2 regions of the Diaphorobacter sp. JS3051 genome follow, and region 2 is predicted to be linked to the other one. Evidence: predicted binding sites of a transcription regulator. Region 2 holds the regulator's gene; the other holds the start of a gene.
The links. The regulator FNR, encoded in region 2, switches genes on or off when oxygen is low (the NO sensors DNR and NnrR bind a similar motif). The targets are predictions, from matches to a motif close to TTGATNNNNATCAA.
Positions count from the first base shown of each region.

Region 1: I3K84_RS02735 (type IV pili methyl-accepting chemotaxis transducer N-terminal domain-containing protein) is a predicted target of FNR. The motif match lies at 2,534-2,547, and genes of this name have one in related genera.

Region 1 covers NZ_CP065406.1:566,459-572,419, forward strand. The annotation lists gene glp (gephyrin-like molybdotransferase Glp) at 1-623, opposite strand, end outside; gene mobA (molybdenum cofactor guanylyltransferase MobA) at 650-1,285, opposite strand; gene moaA (GTP 3',8-cyclase MoaA) at 1,345-2,481, opposite strand; gene I3K84_RS02735 (type IV pili methyl-accepting chemotaxis transducer N-terminal domain-containing protein) at 2,681-3,454, shown strand; gene I3K84_RS02740 (DUF2889 domain-containing protein) at 3,865-4,425, opposite strand; gene I3K84_RS02745 (aldehyde dehydrogenase family protein) at 4,501-5,934, opposite strand.
Region 2 covers NZ_CP065406.1:3,770,014-3,775,974, reverse strand. The annotation lists gene I3K84_RS17970 (sulfite exporter TauE/SafE family protein) at 1-484, opposite strand, end outside; gene hemN (oxygen-independent coproporphyrinogen III oxidase) at 488-1,870, opposite strand; gene fnr (fumarate/nitrate reduction transcriptional regulator Fnr) at 2,042-2,785, shown strand; gene I3K84_RS17955 (hypothetical protein) at 2,827-3,114, opposite strand; gene I3K84_RS17950 (FixH family protein) at 3,191-3,469, opposite strand; gene ccoG (cytochrome c oxidase accessory protein CcoG) at 3,531-4,973, opposite strand; gene ccoP (cytochrome-c oxidase, cbb3-type subunit III) at 5,058-5,961, opposite strand, start outside.

The DNA.
Region 1 (5,961 bases), 1.1 Mb from region 2:
AGGCTGAGGATCTCGTCGCCCGTGGAGAAATAGGCCACGCGCACCCGGCGGTACACCGTCACCGTTTTTAGACCCAAACTGGCCACCAGGCCAATAGCAGCAGGCGCTAGCAGCTCTCCTTTTGATAGCGCTACGCGGCCTTGCATGAGGTCTTCCCCCAGCAGGCGGCGGTTGTCGCCCCGGCGCAGCACGTCGGGTGCGATGCGGATGTGGCCGTCGGGCTCGGCAGTGGTGAACTCCTGCGGCACCACGGTGTCCAGCCCTGCCGGCATGATGGCGCCGGTCATGATCTTCACGCACTCGCCTGCGGCCACGGTGCCGGTCCAGGCGGCGCCGGCAAAGGCTGTGGAGCCCACCGGGCGCAGCACCAGCGGTTGGCCGGGCTGCAGTTGGGCGCCGTCGAAGGCGTAGCCGTCCATGGCCGAGTTGTCGTGCGGCGGCACGCTGACGGGCGAGACCACGTCCCGCGCCAGCACGCGGCCCAGGGCGTCGAAGATGCCGACTTCTTCGGTGCGGGTGACGGGCGCGACCAGGCGCTCCAGGAAGGTGTTCACATCGGCGGCGCGCAGCGCCTGCGGGTCGTAGCCCTGCAACTCGGCGGCGATCTGGTCAATGGTTTTCATGCGGTATGGGCAAGGAGGGTTGCAGCTCAGCGGTGGCCCAGGCCTTCCAGGGCGTGCAGCTCGGCCAGGGTGTTGGCGTTGTAGAAAGCATGCGGGTCGTCTCCCGGCTGGTCGAACGGAACCACGGCGCAGGCGTGCTGTTCGGTCCAGCGGTCGATCTTGCGCCCGCCGCCCTGCGTGAAGCGCACCAGGCTCTCCAGCAGCGTCACGCGCAGCAGGCAAAACACCGGCTGGGTGCGCACGCGCACGGTGCCATCGCGCTCGTCGGCCTCGGGTGCCGCTGCCATGGCAATGTCGGCGCCCTCGCGCATGGCGCCCTGGGCCAGGCGTGCGGCAAGGTCTGGCGGGAACAGCGGTGTGTCGCAGGGCACGGTGAGCAGCCAAGGGGTCTCGCAGCGCTCCAGCCCTGTGAGAAAGCCCGCCAGCGGGCCGGCGTAGTCGGCAAGGCCATCGGGCCACACGGGCACTCCGAATGATTCATAGGCCGCCAGGTTGCGGTTGGCGTTGATCATCACGTCGCCCACCTGCGGCTGCAGCCGCATCAGCGTGTGCAGCGCCAGCGGCAGGCCGCGGAAGTTCTGCAGGCCTTTGTCCACCCCGCCCATGCGGGAGCCGCGGCCGCCGGCGAGGATGAGGCCTGTGATGTCGTGGGTGTCGATCATGGGAAAGAAGAAGGGTGGTGAACGGCGCGCCGGGGCCGGTCCCGCGGCGCGGCGGCGGCTCAGCCGCCGATGTAGCTCATCTCGATGCGCCGCTGGCCGCTGCCCGTCTCGGGCGGCAGGCTGGCACGCAGCTCGGAATAGCGGTCGCCGCGCCCCTGCCAGATGTGGGCGATGGCGGCGCTGATCTGCGCGTCGCTGGCATTGCCGCGCAGCAGGCTGCGCAGGTCCCAGCCTTGCGAGGCAAACAGGCACAGGTACAGCCGACCCTCCATGGACAGGCGCGCGCGGTTGCAGTCGCCGCAGAAGGCCTGCGTGACGCTGCTGATCACGCCCACTTCGCCCAAGCGCGGGTCGTGGCGACCGTCGGGGCCGGCGTAGCCCCAACGCTTGGCGGTCTCGCCGGCGGACTGCGCGGCCAGCGGCACCAGCGGCAGCTCGGCCTGCAGCTGCGCGATGACCTCGGCGGAGGGCAGCACCTCATCCATGCGCCAGCCGTTGGTGGCGCCCACGTCCATGTATTCGATGAAGCGCAGCGTGATGCCGGTGCCGCGAAAGTGGCGCGCCATCGCCGGGATCTCGTGGTCGTTGGTGCCGCGCTTGACCACCATGTTGACCTTGATGTGCTCCAGGCCCGCCGCCTGCGCGGCCTCGATACCGGCGAGTACGTCGGCCACCGGAAAGTCCACGTCGTTCATGCGGCGGAACACGTCGTCCTGCAGGCTGTCCAGGCTCACGGTGACGCGCCGCAGGCCCGCGGCCTTGAGGGCGCGCGCCTTGCGCGCCAGCAGCGATCCATTGGTGGTCAGCGTGAGGTCGGGCACTCGGCCCTCCAGCGTGCGCAGTTCCGCCAACTGGGCAACCAGGTTCTCCAGGTCCTTGCGCAGCAGCGGCTCGCCGCCGGTGAGGCGGATCTTGCGCACGCCATGCGCCATGAACAGGCGCGCCAGCCGCGTGATCTCTTCAAAGCTCAGCAGGTCGCTGTGCGGCAGGTAGCGGTAGTGCTTGTCGAACACTTCCTTGGGCATGCAGTAGCCGCAGCGGAAGTTGCAGCGGTCCGTCACGCTGATGCGCAGGTCGCGCAAGGGACGGGAGAGCGTGTCCTGCAGCAGTCCGGTAGCGGGTGCCGCGGCCAGGAGCGCGGGGGGCTGCAGCACCTTGCTGCGCTGATCCACGAGGGGAATGACACGTTCAGCCATGGCGAAATTGTGCCCCATCGGCGTCGTAGGGGTATGGCGGCTGCCCGCTAAATTGATGTTGATCAATCTGCTGTCACGATGGCGACATGAAGTGCCTTTGACCAGTGTCATAGGGGGCGCGGGAGGGCGATTTGAGAATACGGCGCATGCAGAACCAACGCCCACCGTCGCCACCTGCCGGCGCGGCCGCCGCACCGCTGTGCGCGCGCTGGCCACCGTGTTGCTGGTGCCGGCCCTGCCGCTGTCGGCCCAGGCGCGCATGGCCCTGGCCACGGCCATCAACCGCACGGCGCGCTTTCGGGCGCTGTCCCAGCGCACCGCCAAGGTCTACGGCCAGCTGTACCTGAACGTGGGTGCCGCGCGCGCCCGCGATGCGCTGGAACACACCCGCCGGCAGGTGCATTCCGGCTTTGAGGACATGGACCGCCAGAGCTGGCCGCCCGAGGTGGCGCGGCTGCTGGCGGACGTGCGCCGCAACGCGGACCGCCTGGACGCGCTCACGGCCCAGGCGCCGACGAAGGAGGGCTTTCAGGCCGTGTCGGCCCAGGCCGACCAGATGCTGGCTGCCGCCAACACCACCACCGAGGCCCTCGAGCGGCTGGCCCAGGCGCCCACGGCACGCCTGGTCAATACCGCCGGGCGCCAGCGCATGCTGTCGCAGCGCCTGGCCAAGAACTATGAGCTGTTGGCCGCCGGCCTTGACAGCCGCACGGTGCGCGAGCAGATGACGGGCGACGCCGATGAGTTCCAGCGCGCCCTCGCGCAGTTGAACAAGGCGCCCATCTCCACCCCGGCCATCCGCTCGGCACTGGAACTGGGCCAGGCGCAGTGGGTGTTTTTCGAGGCCGCCCTCAAGCGCCAGCCAGACCCGCGCGGCCTGGAAAACGTGGCCACCACCAGCGAGCGCCTGCTGGAGGTTACGGACAGCTTGACTTCGCTGTACGAGGTGGCCCTGCAGGACGTGCTGGGCTGACCCCCTGCGGCCACAAGAGCAACTGCGTGTCTCATCGGCGCGGCGCCCGGCTGCGCCGCCTTTCCCGGGGGGGAAGGCCGACGTGGCTGGGCTGGTTGCCCTGCGGGGCAGCAGCTGTGGCGCGCGGGACACGGCCCTGGCTCGACCGCCCAGCCGCGCGCCCCCGGCGGATGTGCCACGCCACTCTCCACTCTCTCTACTAACCAGGGGCTGGCTAACCAGGGGTTGGCGCAGGCCGTCCGTCGGGCCGAGCCGTTCAAGCGCTATTCATCCTCCGCGAGTGGCCAGATGGTGAACCTGAGCTGGGCGCCAGCACATGCGGTCGATCTCAATCAGGTCTATAGGTAAAAATTGCCTCTAGCGCCCATGCAGCAAGCGCAGACAGCTATTGAATCGGGAGCGGTTGCCGATCAGGCTGCCTTCGGCGTGCGCGGCGCGCGGCCGTAGAACTGCGGGTAGTGCTCCTTCACGCCCTGACCGCTGAAGTCCCAACCCGTGCACTGGCCCAAGTGGCGCGGCGGCTCGTCGCCTTCGTTCTGGAATGCGGCGTGAATCGTCTGGAACGTGGCCGTGGCCAGGTTGAACAGCAGTTCCCGCAGATGGGTGCAACCGGCCACGCCGCCCAGGTGGGTCTGGATGGACTGGCGCCAGCCGCGCGCCATGCTGCAGCCCACCATCGCCTGCAGGGCGCGCTGCGCTTGTGTGCAGCCCGCCAGGGGGTGGGCATCCATGGCGGACTCGATGGCGCGCACCACCAGGTCGCGGTCCACGGTGACGCGCAGCCACAGGTGGTGGATGGGTTCGCCGGCGCGGCGCACGCCGTCCGGGTAGCGCAGCGACGGCAGGTCCTGCGGCTTGCTGTCGTACAGCTCGCCCTCGATGTCCCAGAGCCCGTCCTCGCGCTCGTAACCCTGGTAGGTGACGCGTCGGACATGGCGGGCAGTGCGGGGGGCAGGGGATGACAGAGGCATGGGGTGGAGATGGGAAACGTATCTGCGGGCAAGCGAGCACTGGCGGGGCACCGCAGGGCACGCGGCTCGCAGGGATCAGCCGTGGCGGATGGCCACGGTCTTGAGGGTGGTGAAGCCGTAGAGCGCCTCGAAACCCTTCTCGCGTCCGTGTCCGCTGGACTTCACGCCGCCAAACGGCAATTCGACGCCGCCGGCTGCGCCGTAGTTGTTGATGAACACCTGGCCGCTGGCGATGCGCCGCGCCATGCGGAACTGGCGCGCGCCATCGCGCGTCCACACGCCCGCCACCAGGCCAAAGGGCGTGCCGTTGGCGAGCTCCACGGCGTGGTCTTCGTCGTCGAAGGGCATGGCGGCCAGCACGGGGCCGAAGATTTCCTCCTGCGCCAGGCGGTGCTGCGCCGGTACGTCGCGCAGCAGGGTGGGGGCCTGGTAGAAGCCCGTGTCGGGCGCTTCGTCCACCACGGTGCCCTGCGCGGCCAGGGGAATGCCAGCCACCTGCGCATCGGACAGGTAATCCCACACGCGCTGCTGCTGGCTCTGGCGGATCAGCGGCCCCAGGTCCAGGTCCATGGCGGCGGGGCCCACGCGCAGCGCCTCGAAGGCCTTTGACAGGCGCTCCAGCAGCGGTTCGTAGATCAGGGAATCGATCAGCACGCGCGAGCCGGCCGAGCAGGTTTGCCCAGCGTTCTGCACGATGGCGTTCACGAGCACGGGCACGGCGGCGTCCAGGTCGGCGTCGGCAAAGACGATCTGCGGGCTCTTGCCGCCCAGCTCCAGCGTGACCGGGCAGTGGCGCTCTGCGGCGGCCTGCTGGATCAGCGTGCCCACCTTGGGGCTGCCGGTGAAGCTGATGTGCTGGATGCCGGGGTGGCGCGCCAGCGCGTCGCCGACCTCGTGGCCGTAGCCGGTCACGATGTTCAGCGCGCCGGCAGGGAAACCCACCTCGACCGCCAACTGGGCCACGCGCAGCAGGGACAGGCAGGCGTCCTCGGCCGGCTTGACCACGCACACGTTGCCGGCCGCCAGTGCGGCGCCCACGCAGCGCCCGAAGATCTGCATGGGGTAGTTCCAGGGCACGATGTGGCCGGTCACGCCATGCGGCTCGCGCCAGGTCAACACGCTGAAGCCGTCGGGGTAGGGAATGGTCTCGCCGTGCAGCTTGTCGCAGGCGCCTGCGTAGAACTCGAAGTAGCGCGCCAGGGCGTGTGCGTCGGCCCGTGCCTGCCGGGTGGGCTTGCCGCAGTCGCGTTGCTCGATGGCGGCCAACTCCTCGGCATGCTCGGTGATCTTGGCCGACAGCCGCATCAGCAGCCTGCCACGCTCGGCCGGGGCCAGCTTGCGCCACACGCTGTGGTAGCACTGCTGCGCCGCATGCACGGCGGCATCGATGTCCTCTGCCGTGCCGCGCTGGATTTCGTCGTACGGCTGGCCGTCGGAGGGGTCGATCACGGCAATGGTGCGGCCCGAAGTCGAGGCCACGCCGGCGTTGGCGATGTGGTGGAGCTGCATGGGCCTGATTGTGCGGCAGGCGTGCGC
Region 2 (5,961 bases):
CAGTCAACAGTGCGGTATACAGAAGGCCGCATGGCAGGAGCGCCCAGGCCACACCCGCGGTCAGGAGCCCGCCAGGCCGAGAGACCAAGGGCTTGACCTTCGCCCAGGCAGCACGCCCCGCCCGCTCAACCCACAAGGGCTGCTGCGCTTGCACCATCATCATCCCGCCCCACGCGAGGATGAGCACGTGCATCAGCGTCCAAAGGGGGCGCAATGCCGAGGTGCTTTGCCCCAGCCACGCGAGTTGCTCCATGGCCAGCGCAACCACCGCCCCTGCGGCGCCGTAGCCAATCAGGCGCCCCACGTGAAACTGCGCTACCCGTTGGAGGATTCCGCGGCGGGGCGCCCATTGAATGGTGTGGGTGGCGTCCGGCGTGCCACCCAGCCCCGTAAGCGCCGCGCAGGGAACAGAACACATCGCCAAACAGTGAGCCCCTCCCATCAGCCCCATCAGGAAGGCCGTCGTGGCCAGCGCCCACAGCATGGGTCAAATAATCCGGGAAAAGCGAGCGCGGTTACGGTCAGCCTGCAGATACTTGTCGAACACCATGGCCACACCGCGCACGAAATACCACCCCATGGGCGTAACTTCAACGCCCTCATCACTAATTTTCACTAAGCCCTGAGCCGCCATTTCTTGCAGTTGCTGTAATTCCGCATCGAAATAACTGCGGAAATCAATCAGCCAAGACTGTTCCAACGGCTCAAACAGCAACTCACCTTGGCACATCAACGCCATGATGACTGCGCGGCGCACCAAGTCGTCCTTGGTCAACGCCAGCCCGCGCACCACAGGCAAATGCCCCTGGTTAATGCAGTCGTAATACTCGTCCAGCGTTTTCACGTTTTGGCTGTAAGTAGCGCCCACGCGCCCGATGGCAGAAACGCCCAGACCAATCAGGTCGCAATCGGGCTGCGTGCTATAGCCTTGGAAATTGCGGTGCAGCCTGCCTTGCCGCTTGGCCACCGCCAGCGCATCGTCTGGCAGAGCAAAATGGTCCATGCCCACGTAGACGTAGCCGGCTTCTTGGAACACATCAAGTGACCGGGCCAACATGGACACCTTGGCCGAAGCCATGGGCAACTCGGCCGTGATGATGCGTCGCTGCGATTTGAAGCGTTCTGGCAAGTGAGCGTACGCATACAGCGCGATCCGGTCTGGCCGCAGCTCGGCTACCTGCTCCAAGGTGCAATCAAACGACTCCGGTGTCTGTCGCGGCAGCCCGTAGATCAAATCCACGTTCACCGATTCAAACCCGAGCTTGCGAGCCGCATCGACCAACGCGAACACCTTTTCGGCAGGCTGAATGCGGTGCACGGCCTTTTGTACTTCAGGGTCGAAATCCTGCACGCCAAAGCTCAGGCGATTGAAACCCAGCTCCGCCAACAATCCCAGCCGCGCTTCATCCACGGTCCGGGGGTCCACTTCTATGGAGTACTCCCCCCCAGGAACAAGGACGAAACTGCGCCTCAGCATGCCCATCAGTTCGCGCAAACCGTCATCCGTCAGAAAAGTAGGCGTGCCGCCGCCGAAATGCAGCTGGCTCACATGCTGACCCACACCGCAGTGCGCCGTATGCAGGTCGATTTCACGGCTGAGGTAACGCAAGTAGACCTCTGTCCGCTCTGGATGCCGGGTAATGATTTTGTTACACGCGCAGTAATAGCACAGCGATTCACAAAACGGGATGTGGACATAAAGCGACAAAGGCATCGCCTTGGCTACCGACCCCACGCGACGCTGCTGCAGCGCAAGGATGTATTCCCGCTCGCCAAAAGCCTCGACAAAACGATCAGCAGTCGGATAAGAGGTGTAGCGCGGCCCTGGGACGTCAAAGCGACGCAGGAGCTCTGTTGTAACAACGGTCATGACGGGATTCCTTGCACTTTCATATCACTGTGCCGTAGAGTCCCCCATGAGTCCTTGACGTTGATCAAGCGCCCATGAGGTCCTTGTGGCGACAATTTGACTTCGGCTCAAAGTCGTCCGGCGGCCTACGGCATTCCATGTCTCCCAGCCGTTCAGAGGTAAGCTCAAGCCATGAACAGGGTTCCCATGCATACGAATCTCCAGACCATCAAAGTTGCCTGCTCAAACTGCAATCTGCGTGAGCTGTGCATGCCCGTGGGTCTGGACGACCAGCAACTCAAGCGCATCGATGACATTGTTGCTGTACGACGCAAGATCAAGCGTGGCGGCACGCTTTTCCGGAACGGTGAACCCTTCACATCCCTTTTTGCCATCCGCACCGGATTCTTCAAGACCTGTGTCGCCACCGAGGACGGTCGCGATCAAGTGACGGGTTTTCAAATGGCGGGCGAAATCATTGGCCTGGATGGCATCGTGAGTGACCGTCACACTTGCGATGCGGTAGCGCTTGAAGACGCCGAAGTATGCGTCATGCCTTTCGATCGTATTGAAGAGTTGTCGCGCGAAGTTACGGCACTACAGCACCATGTGCACAAGATCATGAGCCGCGAGATTGTTCGCGAGCATGGGGTCATGCTGTTGCTGGGGAGTATGCGTGCTGAGGAACGCCTTGCCGCATTCCTGTTGAATCTCGTACAACGCTTGCATGCCCGGGGTTTCTCGCAATCCGAATTGGTGCTGCGCATGACACGTGAAGAGATCGGCAGCTACCTAGGATTGAAACTGGAAACCGTCAGCCGCACGTTTTCCAAGTTCGTGGAAGAAGGTATTGTGGAAGTAAAACAGCGCCATGTGCGCATCGTCGATACCGATGCGCTGAAGCGCATTGTCAACAGCCAGCAAGCCTGCCATTAAGCTTCGGTTTTTTGCTCATTCATAACTGATCGGCGGAAAGATCAGGAAACGTATTTGGCGCAATCAGCCGGCCGCGCCCCTTTGGGCACGGGGCAGCGATTCAACTCAAAGGGCGAGAGTGACAACAGCGTCGTCAATGCGCTGGAAGCCATGAGTACGAACCAGAACGTGAAGAAGGCGATGGTATACACACCTTCGCGCGAGAGATGCAGGGGTTGATCAAACCACTGCAGCGCTTCTGGATCCACGAAGGCGAACACCACCATTTCCATGACGCCCGCCATCAAAAAGGCCGGCCACGCGATCCACATCAATCGTTGCATCCACATTCGCCCATCTCCTAGCAGGTGTAGTTGACAGCCTAGCATCTGTTCTCCGGCATGCAAAGAGGACTCGCCCTGCCGGTCAGCGCGGTTGATCCTCCAGCGGAGTAGCTGCATGGTTGCGCCCCTTCATGGCAGGCGTCATGTCGCCCCCAGACTCCTTCAGGGTCTCGTTGATGTTCAAGCCCCGTTGGTAATAGTCTTCCGCGATGACGGGGTCGGGTTTGCTCACGGCCAGCCAGAGGGTCACGAAGCCCGCAATGATGACAATCACCGGCCCCGCGATGACAAGCCAGACATGGCCAAACGTCCACCAAGGCTTTCCGTCGTCGTCCAGTTTCATGGGGGAATTACTCAACATTTATATTAACTCCTCGCTCATTTATGAGCACAGCTTGTTCATTTGTATTCCACGACCGCCTTCAGCGGGGTACGAGGAATACGGATTTCTCTGCCACTTGGGCTTTATCACCCTGCGCTTGAATATCGAAATACACCGTATGCGATCCAGGAGATGCTGAGCCATACGGAATTTGAAGACGGACAACCACCCATCGGGATTCCGCCGGTCCAATGTCAATTGCGGTCTCGGACGCCACTTCCAGCCCTTCCATGCCGTGGGCGCTGATGGTGTAGCGCTGCGCCCCCTCCGTGGCGTTCATGATCTGCAGCCGGTAGATATTTTCAAGCTTGCCTCCCGCCACGATGCGCGAGAGCGCAGCGCGGTCGCGCACGATGTCCACCTTCAACGGGGTGCGTACCACCAAGCTGGCCAGCATGCCGACGCACAACACCACCAGCACCGCTGAATAGAACAACACACGGGGTCGCAGCACGCGTTTGAGCATTTGCGACTGGGTCCAGTGGTTCTTGACGCCGTTCTGCGTTGAGAAGCGAATCAGCCCGCGCGGATACTTCATCTTATCCATCACGGTATTGCAAGCGTCCACGCAGAGACCGCAACCAATGCATTCGTATTGCAGTCCGTTGCGAATATCGATACCCGTTGGGCAGACCTGGACACACAGCGTGCAATCGATGCAGTCACCCAGTCCCGCAGCTTTGTGGTCTACGGTCTTGTTACGGGGCCCGCGAGGCTCGCCGCGCTCAGGATCGTAAGAGACGACCAGCGTGTCCCTGTCGAACATTGCGCTTTGGAAACGCGCATAAGGGCACATGTATTTGCACACCTGCTCGCGCAGGAATCCTGCGTTGCCGTACGTGGCCAACCCATAGAAGATCACCCAGAATATCTGCCACCCTCCTTGCAGGGCCAGCAACTCTCCCCCCAGCTCGCGAATCGGAACGAAATAGCCCACGAAGGTGAAGCCGGTCCAGAATGCGACCGCAATCCAAATGGCTTGCTTGACAGATTTTTTCCAGATCTTCTCAAATGTCCACGGACCATTGTCCAGGCGCATACGGGCACTGCGGTCGCCTTCGACTTTGTGCTCGATCCACATGAACATTTCCGTGTATACGGTCTGGGGACAGGAGAAGCCGCACCACAGGCGTCCCGCCACTGCGGTAAACAGAAAAAGCGACAGCGCGGAAATAATCAGCAAACCCGTCAGATAAATGAAGTCCTGCGGGTAAAGCACCAAACCAAAAATATAGAAACGGCGTGCTCCGAGGTCAAAGAGCACCATCTGGCGCTGCCCCCACTCCAGCCATGGCAGGCCATAGAAAACCAGCTGTGTCAGAAACACCATCGCCCAACGCCAACGTGCGAACACTCCACTTATCGAGCGTGGATAGATTTTCTTTTGCGCCTCATAGAGCGAAATGACCTCGGTCTGCGAACTTTCGGCCCCCACTGGCGTGATAGGAATCACCTTACGGGGCTGACCTTCGGCTGGCTTCATGGTGGAATCTCAAAAAGGAAGTGCAACTTCCAAAACGCAAAACGGCCGGCGCCCCTCGACGGGGAGCCGGCCGCACAGGGAGCATCAGCGCGGGGCGCCGGCCTTATTGGACAAACCCCAGACGTATGCCGTCAACACCTTGATCTGTGCATCGGTCAACTTGCCCGTTTGGGCAGGCATCTCGTTGGTCTTGCCATTGTTGATCATAGCGGTGATGGCAGCTTCGCCCCAGCCATGCAGCCAGATGTCATCCGTCAGATTAGGGGCACCCAGGGCCACATTGCCCTTGCCGTCCATCCCGTGGCATGCAGCGCACGCAGTGAACTTCGACTTGCCCAGAGACGCCTTCAGGGAGTCATGCGGACTTCCCGACAGGCTCAGGACATAGTGGGCGAGGTTACGCACATCTTCCGGCGAGCCCACGGCGGCCGCCATGGGAGGCATGACGCCAATGCGCCCATCGTGGATGGTCTTCTGGATCTGATCAGGCGCACCGCCGTGCAGCCAGTCACCGTCGGCCAGGTTGGGGAAGCCCTTGCTGCCGCGGGCATCGGAACCATGACACTGCGCGCAGTTGTTCATGAACAGACGCTCACCAATTGCCATGGCCGCTGTGTCGGCCGCCATCTCTTGGGGCTGCATGGCCTCGAACCGCGCATACAGGGGCTGCAACTCTGCGTTAGCCTTGTCCACTTCGGCTTGGTACTCGCCCAGCTGCGTCCAGCCCAACTTACCCTTAAAGGTCCCCAATCCGGGATAGGCAGCCAGATAGCCAGCACCGAATACCAGCGTGATGATGAACAGCCACATCCACCAACGAGGCATGGGGTTGTTCATTTCCGTCAGGTCTTCGTCCCAGACGTGACCGGTGGTGTTGTCGGCCGTAGCCTCGACCTTCTTGCGGGACGTGATCCACAGCAGCAAGCCGCAGGCCACGATACCGATGATGGTGATTCCGGCCACGTAGAAGGACCAGAAGTTACTCGTG